2 regions of the Agromyces sp. G08B096 genome follow, and region 2 is predicted to be linked to the other one. Evidence: predicted binding sites of a transcription regulator. Region 2 holds the regulator's gene; the other holds the start of a gene.
The links. Region 2 encodes LexA, which represses DNA repair genes until DNA is damaged. Its sites were predicted from a motif close to TCGAACANNTGTTCGA; they were not measured.

Region 1: the regulator LexA is predicted to act here: its motif matches at 4,953-4,968, upstream of ABIQ69_RS12475 (Rv2578c family radical SAM protein).

Annotation. Positions count from the first base shown of each region.
Region 1 covers NZ_CP158374.1:2,578,045-2,592,506, reverse strand. The annotation lists gene ABIQ69_RS12495 (6-phospho-beta-glucosidase) at 1-219, shown strand, start outside; gene ABIQ69_RS12490 (BadF/BadG/BcrA/BcrD ATPase family protein) at 216-1,256, shown strand; gene ABIQ69_RS12485 (malate:quinone oxidoreductase) at 1,314-2,792, shown strand; gene ABIQ69_RS12480 (ATP-binding cassette domain-containing protein) at 3,123-4,874, shown strand; gene ABIQ69_RS12475 (Rv2578c family radical SAM protein) at 4,977-6,056, shown strand; gene ABIQ69_RS12470 (ATP-binding protein) at 6,203-7,408, shown strand; gene ABIQ69_RS12465 (hypothetical protein) at 7,463-8,551, shown strand; gene ABIQ69_RS12460 (thymidine kinase) at 8,668-9,288, shown strand; gene ABIQ69_RS12455 (universal stress protein) at 9,429-10,283, shown strand; gene ABIQ69_RS12450 (heparan-alpha-glucosaminide N-acetyltransferase domain-containing protein) at 10,214-11,395, shown strand; gene ABIQ69_RS12445 (UDP-glucose/GDP-mannose dehydrogenase family protein) at 11,436-12,746, shown strand; tRNA gene ABIQ69_RS12440 (tRNA-Pro) at 12,818-12,894, opposite strand; gene ABIQ69_RS12435 (metallophosphoesterase) at 12,959-13,939, opposite strand; gene ABIQ69_RS12430 (transglycosylase domain-containing protein) at 13,936-14,462, opposite strand, start outside.
Region 2 covers NZ_CP158374.1:2,068,310-2,082,771, reverse strand. The annotation lists gene ABIQ69_RS10075 (methyltransferase) at 1-58, opposite strand, end outside; gene hflX (GTPase HflX) at 101-1,636, shown strand; gene ABIQ69_RS10065 (methylenetetrahydrofolate reductase) at 1,877-2,923, shown strand; gene metE (5-methyltetrahydropteroyltriglutamate--homocysteine S-methyltransferase) at 2,920-5,256, shown strand; gene ABIQ69_RS10055 (alpha/beta hydrolase) at 5,411-6,184, shown strand; gene lexA (transcriptional repressor LexA) at 6,213-6,890, opposite strand; gene ABIQ69_RS10045 (LysM peptidoglycan-binding domain-containing protein) at 7,142-7,513, shown strand; gene ABIQ69_RS10040 (histidinol-phosphate transaminase) at 7,666-8,751, shown strand; gene hisB (imidazoleglycerol-phosphate dehydratase HisB) at 8,786-9,400, shown strand; gene hisH (imidazole glycerol phosphate synthase subunit HisH) at 9,397-10,032, shown strand; gene priA (bifunctional 1-(5-phosphoribosyl)-5-((5-phosphoribosylamino)methylideneamino)imidazole-4-carboxamide isomerase/phosphoribosylanthranilate isomerase PriA) at 10,152-10,898, shown strand; gene ABIQ69_RS10020 (SseB family protein) at 10,882-11,718, shown strand; gene ABIQ69_RS10015 (aminotransferase class V-fold PLP-dependent enzyme) at 11,813-13,249, shown strand; gene ABIQ69_RS10010 (DEAD/DEAH box helicase) at 13,320-14,462, shown strand, end outside.

The DNA.
Region 1 (14,462 bases), 510 kb from region 2:
GAGGCCGAGCCGGTCGAGCCGCTCCCCGCGGATATCGCGGGGCTCATCGCGGGGGTCGCCGGGTACGAGCGGCTCGCGCTCGACGCCGCCGTCCACGGCGGACGTGACCGGGTGCTTCGCGCGATGCGGGCGCACCCGCTGGTGCTGCAGCACGAGCGGGCCGAACGGCTCACCGATCTCCTGCTCGCCGAGAACGCACGGTTCCTGGAGTGGGCGTGACCGGGCGGCCGGATGCCGCGGCGTCAGGTGCCCTCGAGCCGGTGGTGGTGGGTGTCGACGGAGGCGGTTCGAAGACGGATGCCGCGGCGCTGACCCTCGACGGCCGGATCGTGTCGCGGCGGCGGGGCCCGGGCTCGAGTCCGCATTTCGAGGGGCTGGACGCCTCCGTCGGCGTCGTCGACGCGCTCGTGCGCGAGGTCGCGGGCGAGCACCCGGTGGTGCAGGCCGACCTGTACCTCTCGGGCATCGACCTTCCCGTGGAACTCGCGGAGTATCGCGCCGCGATCGAGGGCCGGCCATGGGTGTCGCCCTCGACGGTGATCGACAACGACCTGTACGCCCTGCTGCGGGCGGGCACCGACTCGCCCGACGCGGTCGTCGTGGTGTGCGGCACGGGCGTGAACGCCGTGGGCGTGCGGGCCGACGGCGCCGATGCGCGGTTCCCCTCGCTCGGGCCGCTCTCGGGCGACTGGGGCGGGGGCAGCGGGCTCGGCGAGGAGGTGCTCTGGCACGCGGCCCGCGAGGTGGACGGTCGTGGGCCGCGCACGCTGCTCACCGGCATGCTGCTCGAGCAGTTGCGGCTGGGCTCGGTCGCCGAGCTCATCGAGGATCTCCATTTCGGCCGGCGCGACTCGGCCGAGCTCGCCGTGCTCGCCCCCTCCGTGTTCGAGGCGGCGCGGCAGGGCGACGCGGTCGCGGCTCAGCTGGTCGACCGCCAGGCCGAGGAGATCGTCGCGTTCGCGCGGGCGTGCCTCACCCGTCTCGACCTGCTCGACCGCCCGGTGCCGGTCGTGCTCGGCGGCGGCATCGTGCAGGCGAGGGACCCGCGCCTCATCGGCGGCATCCTCGACCGCCTCGCCCTCGACGCCCCGCTCGCCGTCGTCGAGATCTTCGACGGCCCGCCGATCGTCGGGGCGGGCCTGCTCGCCCTGCAGCACGCGGGGGCCGCCCCCGACGCGCTCGCGCGCGCCCGCGCGGCGTTCGGGACGGCCGCCGCGGTGCCGCTCGGGGAGACCCCGGCGGCCGCCCGGGCCTGATAGCGCAGCCCCGACCCGCGGTCAAGCGCGCCGCCCCGGAGACATAGACTGGAAATCGTGCATTCAGAGGAAACCGTCGACGTCGTGCTGATCGGCGGGGGCATCATGAGCGCGACGCTCGGCTCCCTCATCTCCCGGCTCCAGCCCGACTGGAGCATCCGGGTCTACGAGCGCCTCGGTGAGGTCGCGCAGGAGTCCTCGAACGCGTGGAACAACGCCGGCACCGGCCATGCGGCGCTGTGCGAGCTGAACTACATGCCCGAGGCGAAGGACGGCACCGTCGACCCCGCCAAGGCGATCAGCATCAACGAGCAGTTCCAGGTGAGCCGCCAGTACTGGGCGCACCTCGTCGAGCAGGGCGACCTGCCCGAGCCGAACACGTTCATCAACTCCACGCCGCACATGACGTTCGTCAAGGGCAAGTCGAACATCGAGTACCTGCGCAAGCGCGTCGACGCCCTGAAGGACCAGCCCCTCTTCCCGGGCCTCGAGTACACCGAAGACCTCGAGCAGATCGCCGAATGGACGCCGCTGCTCGCGAAGAAGCGCAACCCGAAGCAGAAGGTCGCCGCGACCCGCATCGAGGCCGGCACCGACGTCGACTTCGGTGCGCTCACCCGCCACCTCTTCGACGACCTCTCGCGCCGCGGCGCCGAGGTCCACACCGACACCCAGGTGACGTGGCTGAAGCGCCAGAAGGACGGCGCATGGAAGCTGCGGCTCCGCCGGCTCGTCGGGAACACCCCCGACGAGGTGCGCGCCCGCTTCGTGTTCGTCGGTGCCGGCGGCGGCGCGCTCGCGCTGCTGCAGCACTCGGGCATCCCCGAGATCGAGGGCTTCGGCGGCTTCCCGATCTCGGGCCAGTTCCTGCGCACCACCAACCCCAAGATCGTCGCCCAGCACCAGGCCAAGGTGTACGGCAAGGCGGCCGTGGGCGCGCCGCCCATGTCGGTGCCGCACCTCGACACCCGGGTCGTCGACGGCGAGACGGCCCTGCTGTTCGGTCCGTACGCCGGGTTCACCCCGAAGTTCCTGAAGTCGAGCACCTGGTTCGATCTGCCGTTCTCGGTGCGTCTGCACAACCTCGGCCCGATGCTGCAGGTCGCGTTCAAGAACTTCGACCTGGTGAAGTACCTCGTCGGCGAGCTGCTCGCGAGCCGCGACGCGAAGATGAAGGCCCTCCGCGAGTTCATGCCGACCGCGAAGAAGGAGGACTGGGAGCTCATCACGGCCGGCCAGCGCGTGCAGGTCATGAAGAAGGACCCCGAGCAGGGCGGTGTGCTCCAGTTCGGCACCGAGGTCATCACGGGTGCCGATGGCACGATCGCCGGTCTCCTGGGTGCGTCGCCCGGCGCCTCGACGGCAGCGCCGATCATGCTCGACGTGCTGCGGCGCTGCTTTCCCGACCGGTTCTCCGCGTGGGAGCCGAAGATCCGCGAGATGATCCCGCACTACGGGGAGAAGCTCAACGACGATCCGGCCGCGGCGGCCGAGTCGCTCGCGGCGACGGCGAAGGCGCTGCACCTCACCGCCTGAGCCGAAGCGGCAGCGCTTCGGGGCGGTGCGCGGGCGCCGGTACGGCGGATCAGTACTTGACGAGCAGACCTCCCGGTCTGCTATGGTCGTACGGCTATGAAGTGAGCACACCCACCGTCCCGCGCCTGAGGCGCCGTTGACCCGTGGTGTGCCCGTTCCGCTGATCGCGACAGCGTTGCCGTGCACCCTCGCGCACGGCAGATGCCCGGCGGGAGTCATCCGTTTCCGCTCCAGAGGCGGGCGAGCCCTCTGCGCCGTCGCGCGAACCGGTCGCCGACCCGCGTCGCCGGCTCGCCCGCCCGGGAGCACCATCGCGAAAGGGCGGACTTCTTGCCCACTACGATCTCCTTCTCCCACCATCTCCGCGCCGACGGCCTGTCGGTGTCTTACGGCGAGCGACGAGTGCTCGCCGACCTGTCCCTCACCGTGTCGCCGGGCGAACGCCTTGGCCTCATCGGCGAGAACGGCGCCGGCAAGTCCACGCTGCTGCGCCTGCTCGCGGGGCTGAGCGATGCGGACGCGGCCGCGGTGCCGCTGCCGACCGGCGGCGTCCCACCCGAGGTCGCGGGCCGCATCACCCGGCCCTCCCGCATCGGCCTGCTGCTGCAGGAGGTGCCCTTCGCCCCGTCGGAGCGCCTCGACGCCATCCTCGAGGCCGCGCTCGCCGAGGTCCGCGCCATCGAGCGCGAACTCGATGCGGCGGCCGCCGCGCTGACGGATGCCTCGCCCGAGGCATCCGCCCGCTACTCCGCCGCGCTCGACGCCGCCGAGCGGGCCGACGTGTGGTCGGCCGGCGCGCGCCGCGACGAGCTGCTCCAGGGGCTCGGTGTCGCCGGCATCCCGCTCGATCGCACGATCGGCGAGGTGTCGGGCGGGCAGCGGAGCAGGTTCGCGCTGGCCGCGCTGCTGCTCCGCGCGTCCGATGCGCTGCTGCTCGACGAGCCGACGAACCATCTCGACGACACGGCGGCGACGTTCCTCGAGGATCGGCTGCGCGCGTGGCGCGGTCCGGTCGTCTTCGCGAGCCACGACCGCGCGTTCCTCGATCGCGTGGCCACCGGGCTGCTCGACCTCGATCCCGCACGCCGGCTCGCCTCGGGGGCGGTGGCCACGGCTGGCTCCGGGGAGCCGGCCGCCGGGGCGACCGTGTTCGGCGGCAGCTTCTCGGAGTTCCTCCGGGTGAAGGCCGACGAGCGCGCCAGGTGGCAGCGCCAGTACGAGGACGAGCAGGACGAGCTCGCGCGGCTGCGGAGCGTCGTGGACCAGAGTGCGCGGACCGTCGCGCACGGCCGGGCGGCGACCGACAACGACAAGTTCATCCGCCACTTCAAGGGCGAGAACGTCGCCCGCACGGTGGCACGGCGGGTGCGGAACGCCGAGCTGCGCCTCGAGACGCTCGAGCGCGAGCAGGTGCAGAAGCCCCCGCAGGCGCTGGCGTTCACCGGCATCCCGACCGGCGCGCACGCGCTCACCGAGGAGGCGGGGCTGCTCGTGCAGCTGACGGATGCGTCGGTCACCGGGCGGCTGTCGATCGGCTCGCTGCAGATCGCGCCGACCGCGCGGCTGCTGGTCACCGGCGCGAACGGGGCGGGCAAGTCGACCCTGCTCGGCGTCCTCGCGGGGCGGGTGCCGCTCGACGGCGGCACGATGCACCGGCGCCGCGGCTTGCGCATCGGCCTGCTCGAGCAGGATGTGCGCTTCGCCGATCCGGATGCCTCGCCGCGTGAGCTGTACGAGCGGACGCTCGGCGAGCGGCGCGCCGAGCAGGTGCCGCTGTCCTCGCTCGGGCTCATCGCGCCGCGCGATGCCGACCGCCCGGTCGGCGCGCTGTCGGTCGGGCAGCAGCGACGGCTGGCGCTCGCGCTCGTCATCGCGAAGCCGCCGCACCTGTTCCTGCTCGACGAGCCGACGAACCACCTCTCCCTCGGGCTCGCGACCGAGCTCGAGGCGGCGCTCGGCGGGTATCCGGGCGCGGTCCTGATCGCGAGCCACGACCGGTGGATGCGGCGTCGCTGGAGCGATGCGGAGCTCCGGCTCGAGGCGGGCCGTCCGGCCGAAGCGGCGATCGCCGCGGCGGGGTGACCCGTGGGGGCGGGCGGGCGCTCCTCGCCCGCCCGCCCGCGCCTCCGATCCGGGCACGCGAGTCGTCTTGCGATCGATTCGAACATGTGTTCGAATAAGGAAATGCGGTGGAGCGGGCAGGAACTGGGCGTCGATCAGTCCGACGCGCTGCCGGGGCTCGCGCGCCTGAACAACCTGGTCCGGTCGGTGCAGACGCCCGAGTTCGCCGGCATGACCTTCCACGAGGTGCTTGCGAAGTCGGCGCTCAACCACGTGCCCGGCCAGTCGGCGATGCCGTTCGCCTGGACCATCAATCCCTACCGCGGGTGCAGCCACGCGTGCGCGTACTGCTTCGCCCGCCCGACGCACGAGTACCTCGACCTCGACGCCGGCGACGACTTCGACCGCCAGATCATCGTGAAGGTCAACGTCGCCGAGGTGCTCCGCAAGGAGCTCGCGAAGCCGTCCTGGCGGCACGAGCACGTCGCGCTCGGCACGAACACCGACCCGTACCAGCGCGCCGAGGGCCGGTACGCGCTCATGCCGGGCATCATCGAGGCGCTCGCGGCGAGCGGCACGCCGCTCAGCATCCTGACCAAGGGCACGCTGCTTCGGCGCGACCTGCCGCTGCTCACCGATGCTGCGCAGCACGTGCCGGTCGACCTCGCCATGTCGATCGCGGTGTACGACCACGACCTGCAGCAGTCGGTCGAGCCAGGGACGCCGTCGACGAAGGCCCGGCTGCAGACCGTCACGGCGGTGCGCGAGGCCGGCTTCGACTGCGGCGTCTTCCTCATGCCGATCCTGCCGTACCTCACCGACACGCGGGCACACCTCGACGACGCGATCGGCCGGGCGAAGGCGGCCGGCGCGACCCATGTGACGTGGGCGGCCCTGCACCTGCGCGGGTCGGTGAAGCCGTGGTTCATGCAGTGGCTCGAGCGGGAGCATCCCGATCTCGTGCCGAAGTACCGCTCGATGTACTACGGTCGCAACGCGTACGCGCCGAAGGCGTACCGCGCGTGGCTCGCCGAACGCGTCCGCCCGATCCTGCGGTCGCACGGCATGGGCACCCGGGCCCCCGATCCGACCACCGGCGGCGTCCGTTCGAGCGCGCCGCGCGGCAGCCGGGAGCAGCTCGCGCCCGGCCGGCAGCCCGTGCCGACGTTCGCGCCGCCGCCCGACCCGTCGGCGCTCTTCTGAGTCCGGGCTGCGGCCGGTCCGGCCACGGGCGACGGTCCGGTCCGACGCGGCTCATGGCCGGATCGACCGACGCCGGACGAAACCCGACCGCCCCGCGCGTCGCCCCGGTGCGATAATCCGCAGGAGGACCGTATCCGGAGGGACGCATGGCGCTGGGGCTGCCCGGGCATCTTGCTCGCGACGCCCTGAGCCACGCGCTCGACCGGGCGGGGCAGGCGGCGGCGCTCGTCTGCCTCACCATCGCCGTCCTGGTCGGCGTCGTCAGCGCCGTCGCGCTCGACCGGCACGTGGCGTGGGCCGCGTCGGGCGCCGTACTCGTCATGATCGCCCTGCTCGCAGTCCTCTGGTTCGCCCCGACGGTCACGGCGACGGTGGCCTATCTCGTCGTCGGCACCGCGGTGATGGTCGGCGTGACGATGATCGTGATGGGGGAGGACAGCCGCTTCGCGACCTCCAACAACGCGGTGCTGGCACTGCCGCGTGTGGCGATGGTGCTCGTCGGCGGCGCCGGCTCGGGCACCGCGATCGCGGTCACCTGGGCGGTGCTGGGCTTCGGGCTCGGCGAAGCCGCGGCCTTCCTGGGCTGCGCCCTCGTCGGGGCGACGTGGTCGCCCAGCATCGCCGCGCTGTTCGCCCTCGGGCTCGTGCTCACGACCCGTGTCTTCGACGGCGTGAGCCGCAACCGGGGCGCGAGAAGTGACACCGGGCTGCACCGCGCGAGCGAGCAGGCGCGTGAGCTCGCACTGCGACACGACGACGAACTGCGGGCCACGGCACGGCTGCACGACACGGCGCTCAGCCACCTCGTCGCGATCGCCGCGGCCGGTTCGGGCCGCGTGGACGAGCGGCTGAGGGCGGGCATCCGCCAGGACCTCGGTCTCATCGTCGGCCGCGACTGGGCGATCGACCAGCGGCCCGAACCGTCACCGCGTGGCACCCCGACCGCCGACGCATCCGATCCGCCCGGCGGTCTCGCGACCGCGCTCGAGGCGGCGGCCACCGCCGGCGTCACCGTGCGGATCATGGGCGACCTCGGCGCACTCGAGCTGGTCACCACCGCGCGCGCTGAGGCGCTGGACGCGGCCGTCGCGCAGTGCCTCGTCAACGTCGGGCGCCACGCCGGCGTCGCCGACGCCGAACTGGCCATCGGCGTCGGCGGCGGGGAGCTGACTGTGGCCGTCATGGACTCCGGTGCGGGCTTCGAGGAAGACGAGGTGCCGGCCGACCGCATCGGCCTGCGCACCTCGATTCGCGGCCGGATCGAGCAGGTGGGCGGCGGTGTCAGGCTGTGGTCCACGAAAGGCGTCGGCACGACGATCGTGCTCACCGTCCCGATCGGAGCCGCCGAGTGAGACGCCTCAGGCTCACCCAGCAGGAGGTCGACCCGATCGGGGGGGATCTCGGCCGTGTGGATCGCGTCGATCGGTGCGGCGCTCGCCGTCGCACTCTCGATCGCGCTCACCATTGCGCATTGGGGCGAGGTGCGACTGCCGGCCGTGGCCGTCATCGGCATCATGCTGGTCGGCGCCGCGGCCGTCGCCGCCGCGACGGGTACGGCCCCGGCTCGCGCCCCGTTCACGTCGGAACGGCTCGGGCTCGTCGTCACGTTGGCCGTCGGTGCGGCCATCGCCGAGTACGTCTCTACCGCCGGGCACAATCGGTACCTGTACGACGACTACGGTCCCGCCGTGATCGGGATGCTCATCCTCGCGCTCGCGCCGTTCTGCAACTGGACCGCTCTCGCCATCGCCGGCGTCCTCGCCGCCGGGGTGCTCTCCATCCTCGTCGTCGGCGCGGCCGCGACGACCGCCACCGACGGGCCGCTCGCCTCGCTGATCCTCGTCGACGTCGCGGTCGTGCTCGCGCTGACCGCCGCCGCGGCGGTGTACTCGTCGACGATCGTCGACGCCGTCCTCGCCTGGCAGCGCGAGGCCAATCGCGCGGTGCTCCGCCGCGACCAGGAGCTCCGCACCGGCCTCGCCCGCAGCGCGCAGCAGTCCCGGGTGTCAGTGCTCGGGCGCGAGGTCCTGCCGTTCCTCGCGCAGATCATGACGGCCGACCGCATCACCGTCCAGGACGCCGACCGGGCGCGCGAGCTCGCGGAGGCGCTGCGGCGGGCGCTCCGCGCTGGGATCGAGGCGACCTGGCTCGACGACCTCGCGGCGAGCCTCGCCTCGGCGCGAGGCATCCCCGTCGACATCGCCGACCGCGACGGCGACGCCGGGCAGTTCGCCGACGATCAGTGGGCCGCCGTCGCCGCACTGCTCACCTGGCTCGCCGCGGACGAGCGTGCCGCCGCGGTGCGCGTGCGCGCCGAGCGGGATCTCGACGACCCGAACGGCCGACTCGTGATCCTCGCCGAACGCGGGACACGCCAGGTCCGTCGGCGCGAGCTCGAACGATTCGCAGCCGTCGCGAGCGTCGTCGGATTCCGCACGAGGACGGCGATCTCGCGGGAGGAGATCACCGTCGAACTGGACTACGTCATCGAGTGATGGGCCGAGGAGAAGTACGATCGGGTGGGCCGTCCGGCGCACCGCACGCCACAGCACTCGGCGTGCAGCGGGGGAGGGCCGACCGACCGACCGCGAACCACCGAACGGCGCACTGCATGGCCAAGCTCTACTTCCGCTACGGGGCGATGAACTCCGGCAAGTCGACGGCGCTGCTGCAGGCGGCCTTCAACTACGAGGAGCGCGGGCACGAGGTCCTGCTCGCCAAGCCGTCGGTCGACACCAAGGGCGACCGCGACATCGTCTCCCGCCTCGGCGTCACGCGCGAGGTCGACTTCACCATCTCGCCCGACGAACCCGTGCTCGAGACGTTCCAGCACCACCGCACCCGGGTCATCGAGTCGACCGGCCGCGACGTCAGCTGCCTCCTCGTCGACGAGGCGCAGTTCCTCACCGAGGGGCAGGTCGACGATCTGCTGCGCATCGCGCTGCTCGACGGCGTCCCGGTGCTCGCCTACGGCATCCGCACCGACTTCCAGACCGTCGCGTTCCCCGGCAGCCGGCGGCTCCTCGAGGTGTCGCACAGCCTCGAAGAGCTGAAGACCATCTGCCGCTGCGGACGGAAGGCCATCTTCAACGGCCGCAAGATCGACGGCGTCTACGTGTTCGACGGCGACCAGGTCGCGATCGACGGCGCCGAGGTCACCTACGAGTCGTTGTGCGGCGTCTGCTACCTGCAGGAGTCGGGTGGCGTGCTGAACGGGCACCCCGGGCGCTGAGGGCCCGGCCGCGCCGTCGCCATGCCGCCCCCGCCCCTTCCGATCGACACGGTGCGGCAGCATGATGGGGGCAGATCGATGTGCACGGTCGTGAGGGCGGCGGGGGATCGCCGGGCGGGCCGGTCGGAAGCGAGGGCGAGATGACGGAGATCGCGGTCGGAGTGAGCACGGCGGGCGACGCGTGCGAACGCACGGTGCGGTGGGCGGCGCAGCGGGCTGCGGCCCGCGGGTTCCGGCTTCGGCTCGTCCACGTCGTCGACGGGGCCATCGAAGCCACGGGCGATGCGGAGCTGCTGCTCGCCGCCCATACCGCCGCCCGCGACAGCCTCGCTGCCGCCCGTGAGACGGCGGAGCGAGAAGTCGGCGGCGGCGTCGAGATCGTCACCGATCTCGAACAGGGCCAGCCCGTCGAGGTCTTCGAACGGGTGTCGAAGAACGCCGAGCTGCTCGTCGTCGGCAGCGACTGGCACGGCGGCAAGCGTCCGAGTCGGCGCGGCGTGCATAGCCTGCGCATCGCCGCGGCGAGCCGCGCGCCCGTCGCAGTGATCCCAGACATCGACACGAGCGCGCGCCGCGGCGTCGTGGTGGGTGTCGACGGATCCGTCGAGGGGCAGCGGGCGCTCGACTTCGCCGTCGCGGAGGCGATCCGGCTCGATGAGCCGCTCATCGCCGTCCACGCCTGGGACATCGCGGTGATGGTCGGCGGGGAGTACGGGTACGGGGTCGCGATGGTCGGCACCGAGGAACTCGGCGCCGCGGCGGCCGAGGTGCTCGACGAGGTGATCGCACCCGTCGAGGCGGAGCATCCGGAACTCGACGTCGTACGCCGTGTCGTCGCCGGCGATCCGGTCAGCGCCCTCGTCGACGAAGCAGCGGATGCCTCGCTCCTCGTCGTCGGCAGTCACGGCCGCGGCGCGCTCGCCCGATTCCTGCTCGGTTCGGTCAGCCACGGGGTGCTCGCCCACCTCGAGGGGCCGACCGTGGTGGTGCGCTGACCGACGCGGCCGAGGCATCCGCCCGGGTCGACGGCGTCGACGCGGCCCGCGGTCTGGCGCTCATCGGCATGTTCCTCGCGCACGCGGCGCCGGCAGCGGCATCCGTCACCGGCGCTGAGCTGCTCGCGATCGCCGACGAACGTCCGCGCCTGTTGTTCGCGCTGACCGCCGGCATCGCGCTCGGCCTCATCAGCGGAGGCATCCGGCCGATCCCGGCCGCGCCGGGGTTCGGCGGGGGACCGGCGAGGGCGCGGCTCCGCCGGCAGATCACGATCCGCGCGCTCCTGCTGATCGCTCTCGGACTCGGGATCACCTTCGGCCTGGCGCCGCTCGTCTTCGTGATCCTCGATGTGTACGGGGTCGCGTTCCTCGTGCTGCTCCCGCTCCTCTTCCTTCCGCGCGGCGTCGCGCTCGGGGTCGGCATCGCGGGTGCGGCGCTGGCGCCGGGCATCGCGGTCGCCGTCAGCCGGATGCCCTGGGTCGCCGAGGCGAGGCTCGCCGGCTGGGGCCTGCCGGTCGACTGGTTCTTCGCCGGCGCGTACCCCGTGATCGAGTGGGTACCCGTGATGCTCGTCGGCATCGCCCTCGCCAGGTACGGCATCACCCGGCCGCGGCTGCTCGCATGGACCGCCCTGCTCGGCACGCTGGCAGCCGTCGTCTTCCTTCCGCCGGGCGTCGCGCTGCTCCGGCTGGGGGAGCGGCAGCAGACCGAGGTCGTCCTCGCCGACGAGGCGCTCCGAGCCCTCGCTCTCGGGGAGTCGCTGCAGGTGCTCGGCAACGTCGGCGTGTGCGCGCTCATCGTCGCGGCGGCGGTCGCCCTCACCGCGCCGGGCATCCTGAAAGCGGAAGGCGCCCGGCGCGTCGCCGCCGCGATGCTCTCGCCGATCACGGCCATGGGGGCGATGCCACTCACCATCTACACCGCCCACCTCCTCGTGCTCGCCGCCTCCATTCGCGTCGAGAACGGCTACCGCACCGACGACTCCTGGCCGCTGACCATCGGACTCATCCTCGGATCGATGGTGCTCGCCTGGTGCTGGCGCAAATGGATCGGCCGCGGACCGCTGGAGCAGCTCCTGCGGTGGGCGAGCGGGCGGACCAGGCCCGCCTGAGAGAATGGCGGTCAGCATCCGCCCATTGGAAGGGGACCACATGCGCATCTCGGTCATCGGTTGCGGCTATCTCGGAGCCGTCCACGCGTCGGCGATGGCCGAGCTCGGCCATGACGTCGTCGGCATCGACGTCGACGAGCGCAAGATCAGCCAGCTGGCTGCCGCGCGGCCGCCCTTCTTCGAGCCGGGGCTGCCCGAGATCCTCGAGAGCGCGACCGCGAGCGGCCGGCTGCGTTTCAGCACCGACATCGCCGCGGCCGCCGAAGCGGATGTGCATTTCATCGCCGTCGGGACGCCTCAGCAGGCGAGCGGATACTCGGCCGACCTCAGCTACGTCGACGCCGCATTCGAGTCGCTCCTCCCACATCTTCGGCATGGAGCGCTCGTGGTCGGCAAGAGCACGGTGCCGGTCGGCACAGCGGCGAGACTCGCGAATCGACTCGCCGATGCTGCGCCGCACGCCGCGCTCGCGTGGAACCCCGAGTTCCTCCGAGAGGGATTCGCCGTGAAGGACACGCTCGAACCCGACCGTCTGGTGTACGGGGTGGCGAGCGACGGGCACGTCGACGCGACATCGGTCCTCGACCACCTCTACCGCGCTGCGGTGGAAGCCGGCACTCCCCGAATCGTCACCGACTACGCGACGGCCGAGCTCGTGAAGGTCGCGGCGAACGCCTTCCTCGCGACCAAGATCAGCTTCATCAACGCGATGAGCGAGATCGCGGATGCCTCGGGCGCCGACGTCACCGCCCTGGCCGACGCCATCGGCCACGACGCTCGCATCGGACGGCGGTTCCTGAACGCCGGCGTGGGCTTCGGGGGCGGCTGCCTTCCCAAGGACATCCGGGCGTTCACCGCGCGCGCCGAGGAGCTCGGAGTCGGGCACTCCCTCGCCTTCCTCAAGGAAGTCGACCAGATCAACCTCCGTCAACGCCAGCGAGTGGTCGACCTCGCCGTCGCAGCCCTCGGCGGCTCCGCCTACCGGAAGCGGATCGCCGTGCTCGGCGTCACGTTCAAGCCCGACTCCGACGACGTGCGCGACTCGCCCGCGCTCGATGTGGCGGTGCAGCTGAAAGGCCTCGGCGCCGAGGTGGTCGCCACGGATCCCGAAGGCGTGGAGAACGCCCGTCGACGCCACCCGCAGCTGGAATACACCACCTCGATCGACGAGGCCTTGGCCGATGCGGATCTCGTCGTCCTCGCGACCGAATGGCGCGACTACCGTACCCTCGACCCCGCGGATGCCGGGCGCAAGGTCGCGACGGCGCGCATCATCGACGGCCGGAACGCCCTCGATCCGGCTGCGTGGCGAGCCGCAGGCTGGCAGTACCGCGGCATCGGGCGGCCGTGATGACGCCCTAGCCCTCCGCCGCACCACCGGGAAACGCCGAACGGCCCCTCCGAATGGAGGGGCCGTTCACGTGGTCGGGGTGACAGGATTTGAACCTGCGACCTCTTCGTCCCGAACGAAGCGCGCTACCAAGCTGCGCCACACCCCGGCGGCCCGAGGGCCTCCACAAGAATAGCCCATATTCGGCCGGCCTCAGACCACCGCCGCGGCCGCTATGCGGCCGCCCGCAACGTGAGCAGCGTGGCCTCGGGCGGGCAGGCGAAGCGCACCGGAGCGTAGATCGACGTGCCGAGACCCGCCGAGACGTTCAGGAACGCCGACCGCAGCCCATGCCGCCAGACGCTGAGCCCCTTCGCCTGCCGGCGCGGGATGTCGCAGTTCGTCACCAGCGCCCCGAACCCGGGAACGCAGACCTGCCCGCCGTGCGTGTGGCCGGCGAGGATGAGCTGCGCCCCGTGGTTCACGAACGAGTCGAGGACGCGCTGATACGGCGCGTGCGTCACCCCGATGGTGAGCGTCGGCCGCTTCACCGTGACGGATGCCTCGTCGGGCCAGGTCTCATCGGCAAGGGGATCGTCGGCCCGGAGGTCATCGATGGCGCCCGTGATCACGTCGAGCCGGTCGTATCCCTTGTGGGGGTCGTCGACGCCGAAGAACTCCAGCCTGGTGCCGTTGACCTCGAGCGCCGCGGCGGCGTTGTCGAGATCGACCCAGCCGAGCTCGTCGAAATAGCCGTGGAGCGCGTCGATGTCGAGGCGGCGCGAACGCGGGGCGAGTCGAGAGGGGCCAGCGAAGTAGGCGAACGGGTTCTTCGGGACCGGCCCGAAGTAGTCGTTCGAGCCGTTGACGAAGACGCCGGGCACCCCCTGGAAGGCGTCGAACGCGCGGCGGATGCCCTCGAGTCCGCGTTCATGCCCCAGATTGTCGCCGGTGTCGACGATGAGGTCGGGCTTGAGCTCCGCGAGCGAACGCACCCACTCCTGCTTGCCCTGCTGCCACGGCGCCATGTGCAGATCCGACAGGTGCAGGACGCGGATGGGTCGGGCGCCGGCCGGCAGAACCGGCACGTCGACGTGACGCAGCGTCCAGCGCGTGCGCTCGACGAGCGACCCCCAGGCGAATGCGGCCGCCCCCGCCCCGCCGACCGCGAGTGCGGTCCGCGCGACGGGGGAGAGGCCGCGGCGCTCGGTCAACCGTCTCCGTCGGTGTCGCCACCGGGGATGATCGGACCCTCGGTACTCGGCGCGCCGAACGTCACCGTCACGGTCTCGCCCCGCTTGATCGGAGTGCCCGCCGCCGGGTTCTGGCTCGTGACGACCTGGTTGTTCTGGCCGCCACCGCCGCCCTGCATCTTCAGCCCGGCCTGGTCGAGCGCGGCCTTCGCCTGCTGCTGGTTCATCCCGACTACGTTCGGCACGCTCGTGCCCTGGCCGTTGCTGGTGAAGACGCGGACGGTGGCACCACGACCCGCCTGGCCTGAGGGGTCCGTTCCAGTCACCTGGCCGGCCGGAAGGTTCGAATCCTGCTGACCGCCGTCCTCGACGACGAACCCAGCGGCTTCCAGTGCTTGCTTCGCCGCGTCGAAGGACAGCCCCGTCACCTGGGGAATATCGACCAAGACCTGCTTGAACGCGGACTGGTCGGGCTCGGTGAAGTCATTCCCGCCGTACTTGTTATCGGCGAGCTCCATGATCATCGGCCAGATGCGGTGGCGCG
Region 2 (14,462 bases):
TCTCCCGAAGGGCTCCGGGCGCGGCGGGGCTCGACGAGAAGTAGTGATCCTGGGGCATACGGGGAACCTATCGCACCATTCCGAAGTAGGCTGGAGAGCAATGAACGACGCCGAACACGAGACCGCCGACGACGCCGTCGACCGCGTCCTCCGGAACGCCGAGAGCCGTGCCGGCGTCTCGCGCTTCGGCGCCGCAGCCGCGACCTCGATCCAGAAGCACGAGACCGACGCACCCGAATGGGATGCCTCCGCCGACGGCGAGCAGTACGACCGCGAGGAGCGCGCGGCGCTTCGCCGCGTCGGCGGGCTGTCGACCGAACTCGAGGATGTCACCGAGGTCGAGTACCGGCAGCTGCGACTCGAGAACGTCGTGCTGATCGGCGTCTACGCCCAGGGCTCGCTCGAAGACGCGGAGAACTCGCTGCGCGAGCTCGCCGCACTGGCCGAGACCGCTGGCGCGCGCGTCCTCGACGGCGTGCTCCAGCGCCGGCCGCACCCCGACCCGTCCACCTATCTCGGCCGCGGCAAGGTCGAGGAGCTCCGCCACATCGTGGCGTCGCTCGGCGCAGACACCGTCGTCGCCGACACCGAACTCGCACCCAGCCAGCGGCGTGCGCTCGAGGACGCGGTGAAGGTGAAGGTCATCGACCGCACGGCCGTCATCCTCGACATCTTCAGCCAGCACGCCAAGAGCCGCGAGGGCAAGGCCCAGGTCGAGCTCGCGCAGCTCGAGTACCTGCTCCCGCGCCTCCGTGGCTGGGGTGAGTCGATGTCGCGCCAGGCCGGTGGCCAGGTCGGCAGCGGCGGTGCCGGCATGGGCAGCCGAGGCCCCGGTGAGACGAAGATCGAGCTCGACCGCCGCCGCATCCACTCGCGCATGGCGAAGCTGCGCAAGCAGATCGTCGGCATGAAGCCGGCGCGCGAGGCCAAGCGCGCGAACCGCCGTCGCAACGCGGTGCCGTCGGTCGCGATCGCCGGGTACACGAACGCCGGGAAGTCCAGCCTGCTGAACCGCATCACGGGCGCCGGCGTGCTCGTCGAGAACGCCCTCTTCGCGACCCTCGATGCGACCGTCCGCCGCAACACCACGGCCGACGGGCGCGTGTACACGATCGCCGACACCGTCGGGTTCGTCCGCAATCTGCCGCACCAGCTCGTCGAGGCGTTCCGCTCGACGCTCGAGGAGGTCGGCGACGCCGACCTGATCGTGCACGTCGTCGATGCCGCCCACCCCGACCCGGCGGGCCAGATCGCGACGGTCCGCGACGTCATCGGCGAGGTCGGGGCGCGCGACATCCCAGAGCTCGTCGTCTTCAACAAGGCCGATCTCGTGACCGCCGAAGACCGTCTGGTGCTGCAGGGCCTCGAACCGAACGCCGTGTTCGCGTCCGCGCGCACCGGCGAGGGCGTGGCCGACGTGCTCGCCGCCATCGGCCGGATGCTTCCCGACCCCGCGGTCGAGATCGACCTGCTCGTGCCCTACGACCGCGGCGACGTGGTGTCGACGCTGCACGAGACCGGACGAGTGCTCTCCGTGGACTACGTCGAGGACGGCACTCGCATCGTGGCGCTCGCCTCGCCCGAGCTCGCCGCCCAGCTGGCCGAGTTCACGGCATCCGCGACGGCCCTGGCGTAGCTCGCTCGAGGCGGCCGAGCGCAGCGCTCGAGGCATCCGTCACCCGCCGTCACAATGCTCGTCGCGCGCGTCGCGACGGCGTATCGTCGCTCCTGATCGACGGCGGCGGGCCGGATGCCCACCGCCAGGAGCGACCGCCGAGCCCGGCACCCGCCCGCGAGACCGACCCGCCGTGACGGCCGGGTCGCGCGGCCTGCCGCGCGGCCACCGCCCCGGCGGCAGGAGTCCGGCAGGAGCGACATGGCAGCGAGCGACACCGACGGCGGCGACTGTCGTCCGCCGATCTCGTTCGAGCTCTTCCCGCCGCGGACGGATGCCGCGGCGCTCGCCCTCGGCCGCACCATCGACCGGCTCGCCGAAGCGAAGCCGGCGTTCATCTCCGTGACGTTCGGTGCCGGCGGCTCGTCGCGGGAGCGGTCGCTGACCGTGCTGCGGTACATGCTCGAGCACACCGACGTGGAGCCCATGGCGCACCTGACCTGCGTCGGCTCCTCCCACGCGGAGGCGAACCGGCTCGTGCGGGAGTTCCTCGACGCGGGCGTGACGAGCTTCCTGGCGCTCCGCGGCGATCCGCCGGCGGGGGCCGACCCCGACGCAGGCATCGGCGACCTCGGCAGCGCCGCGGAGCTCGTCCAGCTCATCCACCGGGTGCAGGAGGAGCGCGAGCCGTTCGGACAGGTCGGCATCCCGGGTCTGCCGGGCGTCTCCGAGATCCGCGATCGGCCCCGACCGGAGCGCGTCGCGGTCGCGGCCTTCCCGACGGGACATCCGCGCTCCCGCACCCTCGGTCAAGACGTCGACGCGCTGCTCGCCAAAGAGGTCGCGGGTGCGAATCTCGCGATCACCCAGCTGTTCTGGCATGCCGACGACTACCTCGGCTTCGTCGAGCGGGCCCGAGCCGCGGGCGTGACGATCCCCATCCTGCCGGGCATCATGCCCGTGACGACCCCGGCCAGGCTCGCCCGGCTCACGCAGCTGACCGGCGTGGAACCGCCAGCGCAGCTCGCCATCGACCTCGAGATCGAGCCCGACCCCGAGGCGCAGGCCGAGCTCGGGGTCCGGTACGCGGCCGAGCTCGCCGATGGCGTGCTCGCTGGCGGGGCGCCCGGCCTCCACCTGTACACCTTCAACCGCCACGAGGCCGTGCTCAGCGTGCTCGACCGCATCGGCCTCGCGCACACCGGCACCCGTACCCCCCTCGACCACCCGGCGGCCGCCGGGTCGACGACCGTCCACGACCCCCGGCCGAGCCGGAACGCCCACGAGAGGAACACCACGAAGCGATGACCCACTCCGCCTTCCCCACCGGGACCATCCTCGGCTACCCGCGAATCGGCCGCCGCCGCGAACTGAAGCGCGCGGTCGAGGCCTTCTGGTCGGGTTCGATCGACGCGGCCGAGCTCGAGACGCGCGCCGCAGCGCTGCGCGCCGACACGCGCGCCCGTCTCGCCGAGCTCGGCCTCGGACGGACCGACTCCGCCATCCCCGAGTCGTTCTCCTACTACGACCAGGTGCTCGACGCGGCCGTTGCGGTCGGGGCGGTCCCGGCGCGCTTCTCCCGCCTCGTCGGAGCGGACGGGCAGGTCGACCTCGCCGGGTACTTCACCATCGCCCGCGGCGAGGGGGAGGACGCCCCGCTGGAGATGACCAAGTGGTTCGACTCGAACTACCACTACCTGGTGCCCGAGATCGGCCCCGAGACCGACTTCTCCGCGCACGGAGAGCGACTCGTCGCGCAGGTCGAGGAGGCGCGCGCGGCCGGCTACCTCACGAGGCCCGTCCTCGTCGGTCCGGTGACCTTCCTGGCGCTCGCGAAGCCCGTCGACGGCGCGCCGGAGGGCTTCCGTCCGCTCGACCGCCTCGCCGACCTGGTGCCGGTGTACGCCGAACTGCTCGCCGACCTCGCCCGGGCCGGCGCGGAGTGGGTCCAGCTCGACGAGCCCGCGCTCGTCAGCGAGAGCCTCGAGGACGCCCCCGAGCGCATCGTCGAGGCCGTCGCCGCGGCGTACGACCGGCTCGGCGCAGCCGAGGACCGGCCGGCGCTCTTCGTGGCCGCCCCCTACTGCGCCCTCGGCGACGCGCTGCCCGCGCTCGCCGCCACGCCGGTCGAGGCGATCGGCCTCGACCTGGTGAAGGGCACCGTGCCCGAGCGGCTCGACCCGGCGACGGAGGAGTCCCTCGCCGCGAAGACGCTGGTGGCGGGCGTCGTCGACGGCCACAACATCTGGCGCGGCGACCTCGCCGCCGCCTTCGACCGTGCCTCGGCGCTCGCGAACCTCTCGGGCAGCGTCGCCGTCTCGAGTTCCACCTCGCTCTTCCACGTGCCGCACGACGTCGCCGACGAGACGAAGCTCGACCAGCGCCTGGTCGGCTGGCTCGCCTTCGCCGACCAGAAGGTGGCGCAGATCGCCACGCTCGCCCGAGGATTGACTGAGGGTCGCGACGCCATCGCCGGCGAGCTCGACGCGGCGACGACCGCCCTTGCCGACCGTGCGGAGGCGCCCGGCGTCCGCGTGCCCGCCGTCCGTGAGCGGCTGTCGGCGCTCGGCGAGGCGGACTTCGCGCGTGCGGATTACGACGCGCGCGTCGCCGCGCAGGCCTCGCTCGAGCTGCCCGAGCTGCCCACCACGACGATCGGCTCCTTCCCGCAGACCGGAGACATCCGCCGGGCCCGGGCACGCCTCACGAAGGGCGAGCTCACCGAAGCGGAGTACACCGCCGAGATGCGGGCCGAGATCGAACGGGTCATCCGCCTGCAGGAGGAGCTCGGCCTCGACGTGCTCGTCCACGGTGAGCCCGAGCGGAACGACATGGTGCAGTACTTCGCCGAGCTGCTCGACGGCTTCGCCGTCACCGAGCACGGCTGGGTGCAGTCGTACGGTTCCCGGTGCACGCGGCCCTCGCTGCTGTGGGGGGATGTCTCGCGCCCCGAGCCGATGACGGTCGGCTGGTCGACGTACGCCCAGTCGCTGACCGACAAGCCCGTGAAGGGCATGCTGACCGGCCCCGTGACGATCCTCGCGTGGTCGTTCGTGCGCGACGACCAGCCGCTCGGCGACACCGCCCGGCAGGTCGCGCTGGCGCTCCGCGACGAGATCGCCGACCTCGAGGCATCCGGCATCCGCGTCATCCAGGTCGACGAGCCGGCGCTGCGGGAGCTCCTGCCGCTGAAGCGCGCGGACCAGCCCGCATACCTCGACTGGTCGGTGGGCTCGTTCCGGCTCGCGACGGGCGGCGCGGCGGCGGCGACGCAGGTGCACACGCACCTCTGCTACTCCGAGTTCGGCGTCGTGATCGACGCGATCCGCAACCTCGACGCCGACGTCACCTCGATCGAGGCCGCGCGCAGCCGGATGGAGGTCGTCGACGACATCGCCGCGAGCGGCTTCGATCACGGCATCGGGCCGGGCGTCTACGACATCCACTCGCCGCGTGTGCCGAGCGTCGAGGAGGTCCGCTCGCTCCTCGAGCGGGCCGTGGCGGAGATCCCGGCATCGCGGCTGTGGGTGAACCCCGACTGCGGGCTGAAGACCCGCGGCTACGAGGAGACGGTCGCCTCGCTCGAGCACATCATCGAGGCGACGCGAGCGGTACGCGCCGAGGTCGCGGTCACCGCCTGACGGACTCGTCTCGCCCTCCTGAGACGACGGACGGGGTGCCGCGCCGATCGTGCGGCACCCCGTTTCCGTCTCCGACGCCGGAATCCGGATGCCTCACACGGCCTTCACCGGACGCTGGGGGCGGGCGCCCAGGTGCGGCGGCTAGCGTCGTCGCATGCAGCTCGCCGTCACCGAATCCGGCAGCGGTCCCCGGACCGCGATCCTCATCCACGGCATCATGTCGGACTCGCGCGCCTGGCACCGCGTCACGGCCGAACTGGAGGCGCACGAGTTCCGGGTGCTGGCCGTCGACCTGGCAGGGCACGGCCGAAGCCCGCGGGCGAAGCGCTACTCTCCCGCCGGATGGGCCGACGACGTCGTCGAGACGCTCGAGCCGCTGCTGGATGCCGCCCCGGACGTCGTCATGGGCCACTCGCTCGGCGGGCTCGTGGCGAGCCTCGTCGCCGACCGATTGGCGCCGCGCGCGGCCATCTACATCGACCCCGCGTTCTCGTTCCCGACGGGTCTCCGGGGTCTCGCCTTCAAGCTCTTCTTCGCGGTCGCTCCGCGGCCGCGCCGCTCGGCGCTCGTGAAGATGAACCCGAAGTGGCACGCCGACGACGTCGAGATCGAGCTCGCGACGCTCCGCGACTGGGACAAGCGCACCATCCTCGGCTTCTCCGACACCACGCGGCTGGTGCCGCCCGCGCGACTCGTGGCGCCGAGCCTCGTGCTCCTCGCCGAGAAGAGCCTGCTCATCACCGGCGACGTGGCCGCCCGGCTCCGCGGGCAGGGGATGACCGTCGAGACCGTGCAGGGGACGGGCCACACCGTGTTCCGCGATGATCACGCCGGCTTCATGTCGGCCGTCATCGGCTGGCTGAAGGCGCTGCCGATGCCGGCGCCGTCGGCCGGGGCGTTCGCGACGGCGGGCTCGACCGCGGACTGATCCCGGGGAGCGCGCAGGCGACCGGGGCTCAGACCGTCCGCAGGACCGCGACGACCTTGCCCAGCACCTCGGCGGCGTCGCCCAGAATGGGTTCGAACGCGGTGTTCCGGGGCAGCAGCCAGGTGTGGCCGTCGCGCTGGCGGAAGACCTTCACGGTCGCCTCGCCGTCGAGCATGGCGGCGACGATCTCGCCGTTCTCGGCCGTCTTCTGCGAGCGGACGACCACCCAGTCGCCGTCGCAGATGGCCGCGTCGATCATCGAATCGCCGACGACCTTGAGGATGAACAGCTCGCCCTTGCCGACGAGCTGACGGGGGAGCGGGAACACCTCGTCGATCTGCTGCTCGGCGGTGATCGGGACGCCGGCCGCGATGCGCCCGACGAGGGGGACCATCGCGGCGTCGGCGACCGGGGCCGCCGAGCCGGCGGGAGTGGCTCGTTCCTCGCTGCCGGGGAGCTCGATCAGCACCTCGAGGGCGCGCGGACGGTTGGGGTCTCGCCGCAGGTAGCCCGCAAGCTCGAGCTGGTTGAGCTGGTGCGTGACGCTCGAGAGCGAGGAGAGGCCGACCGCGTCGCCGATCTCGCGCATGCTCGGCGGGTAGCCGCGCTGCGCCACCGACCGCTGGATCACCTCGAGGATCGCCACCTGCTTGGCCGAGAGGCTCTTGCGGCGCCGCCCTGCGGCGGCCTCCCGCGTGCGGTCGATGTCGGTGCTCACGCTCTCGCCCCTCGTCGCGGCCGCCCGGCGGCCGATGTCGGTGGTGTCTGGTCGAATTCCAGTGACATTCGAAACTGTATCCGCCGCGCGCACGGGCGACAAACATCTGTTCGAGCGTGTCGCGCATTCGTGCGGGGGAGCGGGATGGACGCGGAGGGCTTGCAGATGTCGGTATTCGAAGATACATTCGGAACAGAGCTTCGCTTCCAGGTTCGGGCACGACACGTTCGGGAGGACCCATGGGCACCGCGACCACCATCGACCAGCTCGGCGTCATGCCCCGGGCCGAGTCCGAGCACCCCCGCACCCGACTCCGACTCACCCGTCGCGGCCGGGCCGTCTTCACGGCGCTGGCCGCGGTGCCGCTCGTCGTCTGGGCCGTCGCCGTCGTCCTAGGCTCCGGCGCGGCGGCGGCCGACGGGGCGCGCGGCGCGGCGGCTTCGCTCGAGACGGTCACAGTGGGCCACGGAGACACCCTCTGGGAGCTTGCGGTGTCGTTGGCGCCCGACGAAGACCCCCGCGAGGTCATCGCAGACATCCTGCGGATCAACGATCTCGACTCCGCCGTCGTCCAGCCCGGGCAGGAGCTCGCGCTGCCGGCATCCTTCTGACGCGGCCGTACCGCCCTCGGTGAGGCACCCGCACCGCCCTCGGTGAGGCACCCGGAATGATCCGTGGCGCGGGCGAGTCCCGCGCAGATCATCCGAGTCCACTCATGACGCCGCGGCGCGGCCGCGCCGCACCCCGCGGCTACCATGATCTGGTGACGAGTCTCGACGAACTCCCCATCCGAGACGACCTCCGCGGCAAGCAGCCCTACGGCGCGCCGCAGCAGGCCGTCCCCGTTGCGCTGAACGTCAACGAGAACACGCATCCGATCCCCGAGTCGGTCGCTCACGACATCGTCTCCCGGGTCGCGTCCGCGATCCTCGGGCTGAATCGGTATCCCGATCGCGAGTTCACCGAGCTGCGCACCGCCCTCGCGGCGTACCTCGGTCACGGGCTCGCCCCGGAGCAGATCTGGGCGGCCAACGGCTCGAACGAGGTGCTCCAGCACGTGCTGCAGGCCTTCGGCGGCCCGGGTCGCACAGCGCTGGGCTTCGCCCCGACGTATTCGATGTACGGCCTGCTCGCCGCGGGCACGGGCACCGCGTGGGTCACCGGTCCCCGCGACGCCGAGTACGAGCTCAGCCCGGCGACCGCCGTCGCCGCGGTCCGCGAGCACGACCCCGACGTCGTGCTGCTCTGCGCGCCGAACAACCCCACCGGGACGCCGCTTCCCCTCGAGACGATCGAAGCCGTCGCGGATGCCGCGCGCGGCATCGTGGTCGTCGACGAGGCGTACTTCGAGTTCGCCGATCCGGGTACGCCGAGTGCGGTGACGCTGCTGCCCGGCCGTCCCAGGCTGCTCGTCTCACGCACGATGAGCAAGGCGTTCGCGTTCGCCGGCGCGAGGGTCGGCTACCTCGCCGGCGACCCCGCGGCGATCGACGCGCTGCGGCTCGTCCGGCTGCCGTATCACCTGTCCGCACTCACGCAGGCCGCGGCGCTCGGCGCCCTCGCCCACGCCGACCAGATGCTCGCGATGGTCGACGAGATCCGAGCGCAGCGCGAGCGCATCTCGGCCGAGCTCGCGCGGCTCGGCTTCCGGCCGTACCGCAGCGGGTCGAACTTCGTCCTGTTCGACGGCGTCGACGACCCGCACGCCGTGTTCGAGGCGCTCCTCGCGCGAGGCATCCTGATCCGTGAGATCGGGCTCCCCGGAAGCCTTCGGGTGACCGCCGGCACCGAGACCGAGACGACGGCGTTCCTCGAGGCGATCGCGGGCTTCGCCCCCGCGCGCAGCTGAGAGCGCCGACGGACGACCCGAATAGGATGACCGCATGACCTCCTCGAACGCCCACCGGACCGCTCGCGTGCAGCGGGAGACGAGCGAGTCGAGCATCGATCTCTCGATCGACCTCGACGGCACGGGCACGAGCGATATCGAGACCGGGGTGCCGTTCTACGACCACCTGCTCACCGCATTCGCGAAGCACTCCCTCACCGACCTCACACTGCGCGCGCGGGGCGACATCGACATCGACGTCCACCACACCGTGGAGGATGTCGGCATCGCGCTGGGAACGGCGATCCGGCAGGCGCTCGGCGACAAGTCGGGCATCTCCCGGTACGGTGACGCGCTCGTGCCGCTCGACGAGGCACTCGCGCAGGCGGTGGTCGACATCTCGGGGCGGCCGTTCCTCGTGCACACGGGTGAGCCGTCCGGCTTCGAGTACCACCTCATCGGCGGTCACTTCACCGGATCGATGGTCCGGCACGTGTTCGAGGCGATCGCGTTCAACGCCGCGCTGACCGTGCATGTGACCGTGCTCGGCGGCCGCGACCCGCACCACATCGCCGAGGCGGAGTTCAAGGCGTTCGCCCGGGCGTTCCGGCAGGCGAAGGCCCTCGACCCCCTCGTCGTCGGCATCCCGTCGACCAAGGGCGCACTGTGAAGCGTCGGCGCGTCGTCGTGCTCGACTACGGCTCGGGCAACATCCACTCCGCGGCGAAGGCGCTGGAGCGGGCCGGTGCCGACGTCGAGGTCACGAGCGATCGAAAGGCGGCGCTCGAGGCCGACGGGCTCTTCGTCCCGGGCGTCGGCGCGTTCAAGGCCGTGATGGACCAGCTCCGGGCGGTGCGCGGCGACGAGCTCATCGACCGCCGGCTCGCCGGCGGCCGGCCGGTGCTCGGTGTTTGCGTCGGCATGCAGGTGTTCTTCGAGCGCGGTGTCGAACGGGGCGTCGACACCGAGGGGCTCGGCGAATGGCCGGGCGTGGTCACCGAGCTGCCCGCCGAGGTGCTGCCCCACATGGGCTGGAACACCGTGCAGCCCGACGAGGGCAGTGCGCTGTTCGCCGGGCTCGAGGAGGAGCGGTTCTACTTCGTGCACTCCTTCGCGGCGCAGCATTGGCACCTCGACGTCATCCCGCCGTTCCCGCAGCCGAAGCTCACCTGGGCCGAGCACGGCGGCCGGTTCCTCGCGGCGGTCGAGAACGGGCCGCTGTCGGCGACGCAGTTCCACCCGGAGAAGTCGTCGGAGGCCGGGATCCGGTTGCTGGCGAACTGGCTCGGCACCCTCGCGTGAGGCTCTGGGCCACCGCCCTCGCACGTCACGGTCAGGTCGCGGCGGTCGCGGGTGACTAGGATGCTGTGACTGTGCCGAACGCCGCGCGCATCGCGCGGTCTTCCGATTCGAGGACAGTGATGAGTGAGTTCAACAAGACCCCGAGGCTCGTGCTCCTGCCGGCCGTCGACGTCGCCGGCGGCAAGGCCGTCCGGCTGACGCAGGGCGAGGCCGGGACCGAGACCAGCTACGGGGACCCGGTCGACGCCGCGGTCGACTGGGCCGACCAGGGTGCGGAGTGGATCCACCTCGTCGACCTCGACGCCGCGTTCGGCCGCGGCTCCAACACGAGCGTGCTGAAGAAGGCGATCCGCCAGGTGCGCGGTGTCAACGTCGAGCTCTCGGGCGGCATCCGCGACGACGCGTCGCTCGAGCACGCGCTCGAGATCGGGGCGAAGCGCATCAACCTCGGCACCGCGGCGCTGGAGAACCCGGAGTGGGCAGCATCCGTCATCGCGCAGTACGGCGAGGCCATCGCCGTGGGGCTCGACGTGCGCGGCACGACGCTCGCGGCGCGCGGATGGACGAAGGAGGGCGGCGACCTCTGGCAGGTGATGGACCGCCTGGAGGAGGCCGGCGCCGCCCGGTACGTGGTCACCGACGTCACCAAGGACGGCACCCTGCAGGGGCCGAACCTCGACCTGCTGCGTCAGATCATGGACCGCACGCACCGCCCGGTCGTGGCTTCCGGCGGCGTCTCGAGCCTCGACGATATCGTCGCGCTCCGCGAACTCGTGCCGCTCGGCCTCGAGGGCGCGATCATCGGCAAGGCCCTCTACGCGGGCGCGTTCACGCTGCCCGAGGCGCTGGATGTCGCGTCCCACTGACGACGGTCCCTTCGACGGGCCGGATGCCGCTCCGGGCACCGGTTCTCCCGGCGGAGCCGCCGATTCGGCCGGCCGGCCGTGGGCCGGCCGCTCGTTCGAGCCGAATCCGCATGCAGCCGATGACGGCAGCGCGCCACCAGAGCTCGCCGCGGCGGTGCGCCGGTTCCGCTCCGGCGATGGCGGACAGGCGGACGTCGTGCAGGCCTTCGGCGGCTCGCGGCTGCTGATCCCGCTGCTTGCGGAACTCGGCGACGGCGGCACGGCGGTGGGCGAGCACGGGCTCGCGGTCGACAAGAGCCAGGAGCTGTCGATCGTCACGGTCGCCGGTCCCGACGGTCGGCGCGTGCTCCCCGTCTTCGCGTCCGTCGGGGCGATGTCGACGTGGAACCCGACGGCCCGCCCGGTGCCGGCCGACGGGGTCCGCGTCGCGCTCGCGGCCGCCGACGACGGCACCGACCTCGTCGTGCTCGACCCCGGGTCCGACGGCGAGTTCGTGCTGCGCCGCCCCGCGGTGTGGGCGGTCGCGCAGTCGCGTCCGTGGCGGCCGCCGTTCGAGGACGACGCGGTCATCGCGGCGTTCGAGCGGTCGATCTCATCCGAGCTCGCGGTCCTCGGCGTCGAACTGCTGCCGGGCGACCCGGACGCGCGGCTGGCCGGGCCCGAGCTGGTGGTGCGGTTGCAGCTGGTCGCCGGACTCACCCGCGAGGAGCTCGACGCGACGACGACCCGCCTCGCCAGGCGCTGGGCCGAGGACGACGTCATTGCCGCGGGCGTCGACTCCCTCGCGGTGAAGCTCGTCGGCGGGGCATCCGCACCTTGACCGGCACGTCCCCGAACGGGGCGTTGACCGCCGGCGGCACCCGGCGGACAATCGACCGTGGCGCGGCACGTGCCGCGCGGAAGCCGGGTGCGACATGGGGGACGGGCGCGATCGCCGGGGGCGGACCGCCGCCCGGGCGGAACGATCCGCCGAGGATCCGTACGACGCGGCACTGGTCGAGGCCGATCGTGCGGCGCGGCGCTGGCTCGCGGGCGTCGAGGAGCGGCCGGTTCCGCCCCGCGCGAGCCCCGAGGAGGTGCGCGACGCCCTCGGGGCGGAGCTGCCCGAGCTGGGGGAGCCGGCCGAGGCGGTGATCGAGCGCCTGGCGACGGCGATCGAGCCCGGTCTCATCGCCATCGGCTCGCCGCGCTTCTACGGGTGGGTCATCGGCGGCACCCAGCCGGCGGCGCTCGCGGCCGACTGGCTCGTCTCGGCGTGGGATCAGAACACGGGGCTCCGGGCGATCACGCCCGGAGCGGTCGCCGCAGAAGAGCTCGCGGGGGAGTGGATCCTCGACCTGCTCGGCCTCCCGGCCGGCAGCGCCGTCGGGTTCGCGACGGGGGCGACCATGTCGCAGTTCGCGGCGATGGCGGCCGGGCGCGACGAGGTGCTGCGCCGCGCGGGGTGGGAGGTCGCCACCGCCGGCCTCGCCGGCGGCCCGCGCGTCCGGTTCATCGTGGGCGCCGAACGGCACGGCACGGTCGACCTCGCGGGCCGCTATCTCGGGCTCGGGGCACCCGTCGCGGTCGCGGCCGACGCGGAAGGCCGCATCGACGTCGACGCCCTTGGCACCGAGCTCGCCGCCGGCGACGGCCCGGCCCTCGTCGTCCTTCAGGCGGGGAACATCCACTCGGGCGCGTTCGACGACTTCGCTCATGCGATCGAGGTGGCGCATCGGGCCGGGGCGTGGGTGCACGTCGACGGTGCGTTCGGGTTGTGGGCCGCGGCATCCCCTCGGTTCGCCTCGCTCACGGCGGGGCTCGCGCAGGCGGACTCGTGGTCGACCGACGCGCACAAGACGCTCAACGTGCCGTACGACTGCGGCATCGCGGTGGTCCGCGATCAGCCCGCCATGCTCCGGGCGCTCAGCATGCACGCGAGCTACCTGCAGGCGACCGAGACGGGCGCCGACCCCCACGAGAAGGTCGCCGAACTGTCGCGCCGCGCTCGCGGGGTACCGACCTGGGCGGTGCTGCGGTCGCTCGGCCGGGCCGGTGTGCGTGAGCTCGTGGAGCGGCTCGCGGATGCGGCGCGCGCCATCGCAGAGGGCCTCGCCGCGCTGCCCGGTGTCGAGGTGCTGAACGACGTCGTCTTCACCCAGGTGTGCATCGCCCTGGAGGACGACGCATCGACCGCCGAACTGAGCGACCGGCTGTGGCGCGGCGGCGAGGTGCTCGCGATGACGTCGAGGTGGCGCGACCGCGCGGTCGTCCGGTTCTCGGTGAGCAACTGGCGCACGGATGCCGCGCAGGCGGCGCGCACCGTCGCGGTGGTCGAGCGCACCCTCGCCGAGCTGCGCGCGGGGCGCTGACGGCCCGTCAGGCGGACGCCACGGCGCATACTCGGGGCGCGGTGTGGGCGGCATCGGCTTGAATGGACCCATGACCGAGGCGCTCGAGGCATTCTCGCCCGCGACCCGGGCCTGGTTCACCGAGTCGTTCACCGAACCGACCTCGGTGCAGCGGGGCGCCTGGCAGGCGATCGCCCGGGGCGATCACGCGCTGGTCGTCGCTCCGACGGGCTCGGGCAAGACGCTCGCGGCGTTCCTGTGGGCGCTCGACCGGCTGCACGCCGACGGATCCGAGCCGGGCTCCGGCACGCGGGTCGTCTACCTCTCGCCGCTGAAGGCGCTCGGCGTCGACGTCGAGCGGAATCTCCGGGCACCGCTCGTCGGCATCGCCCGCACCGCGGCCGCGCAGGGCCTCGAGCCGCCCGAGGTCACCGTCGGGGTCCGTTCGGGCGACACCCCGCCGAACGAGCGACGCGCCCTCGTCTCGCGCCCGCCCGACATCCTGATCACGACGCCGGAGTCGTTGTTCCTCATGCTGACCTCGGCAGCGAGGGAAACCCTTCGCGGGGTCGAGACGGTCATCGTCGACGAGATCCACGCGCTCGCCGGCACGAAGCGCGGCTCGCACCTCGCGCTCTCGCTCGAACGGCTCGACGCGCTCGCGGGCCGGCCGGTGCAGCGTGTCGGGCTGTCGGCGACCGTCCGTCCGCACGAGGAGGTCGCCCGCTTCCTCGCCGGCACGAAACCGGTCTCGATCGTGGCGCCGCCGTCGGGCAAACGTTTCGATCTGACGGTCCGCGTCCCCGTCGAAGACCTCTCCGATCTTGCCGGCGAGACGGGCTCGGGCACGGTCTGGCCGCACGTGGAGGAGGCGATCCTCGACGAGGTGCTCGCGCACCGGTCCACGATCGTGTTCGCCAACTCCCGGCGGCTCGCCGAGCGCCTCACCGCCCGGTTGAACGAGCTCTGGGCCGACCGCCAATCGCCGGTCGACGTCCTCGTCGAGGCCGGGCCCGGGACGGCACCGATCGACGGCGATCCGCCGGACGCCGATCCGCTCGGCGCTGGCGCGACGGTGCCGGGCGCCGTGCGGGTCGCCCCGCGCCGACCGCCCGCGGAGGCCGTCGGCGCCTCGGGCATCACCGGCGGGGCCGAGCCGATCATCGCCCGTTCCCACCACGGCTCCGTGTCGAAGGAGGAACGCGCCCAGGTCGAGGCCGACCTGAAGTCGGGT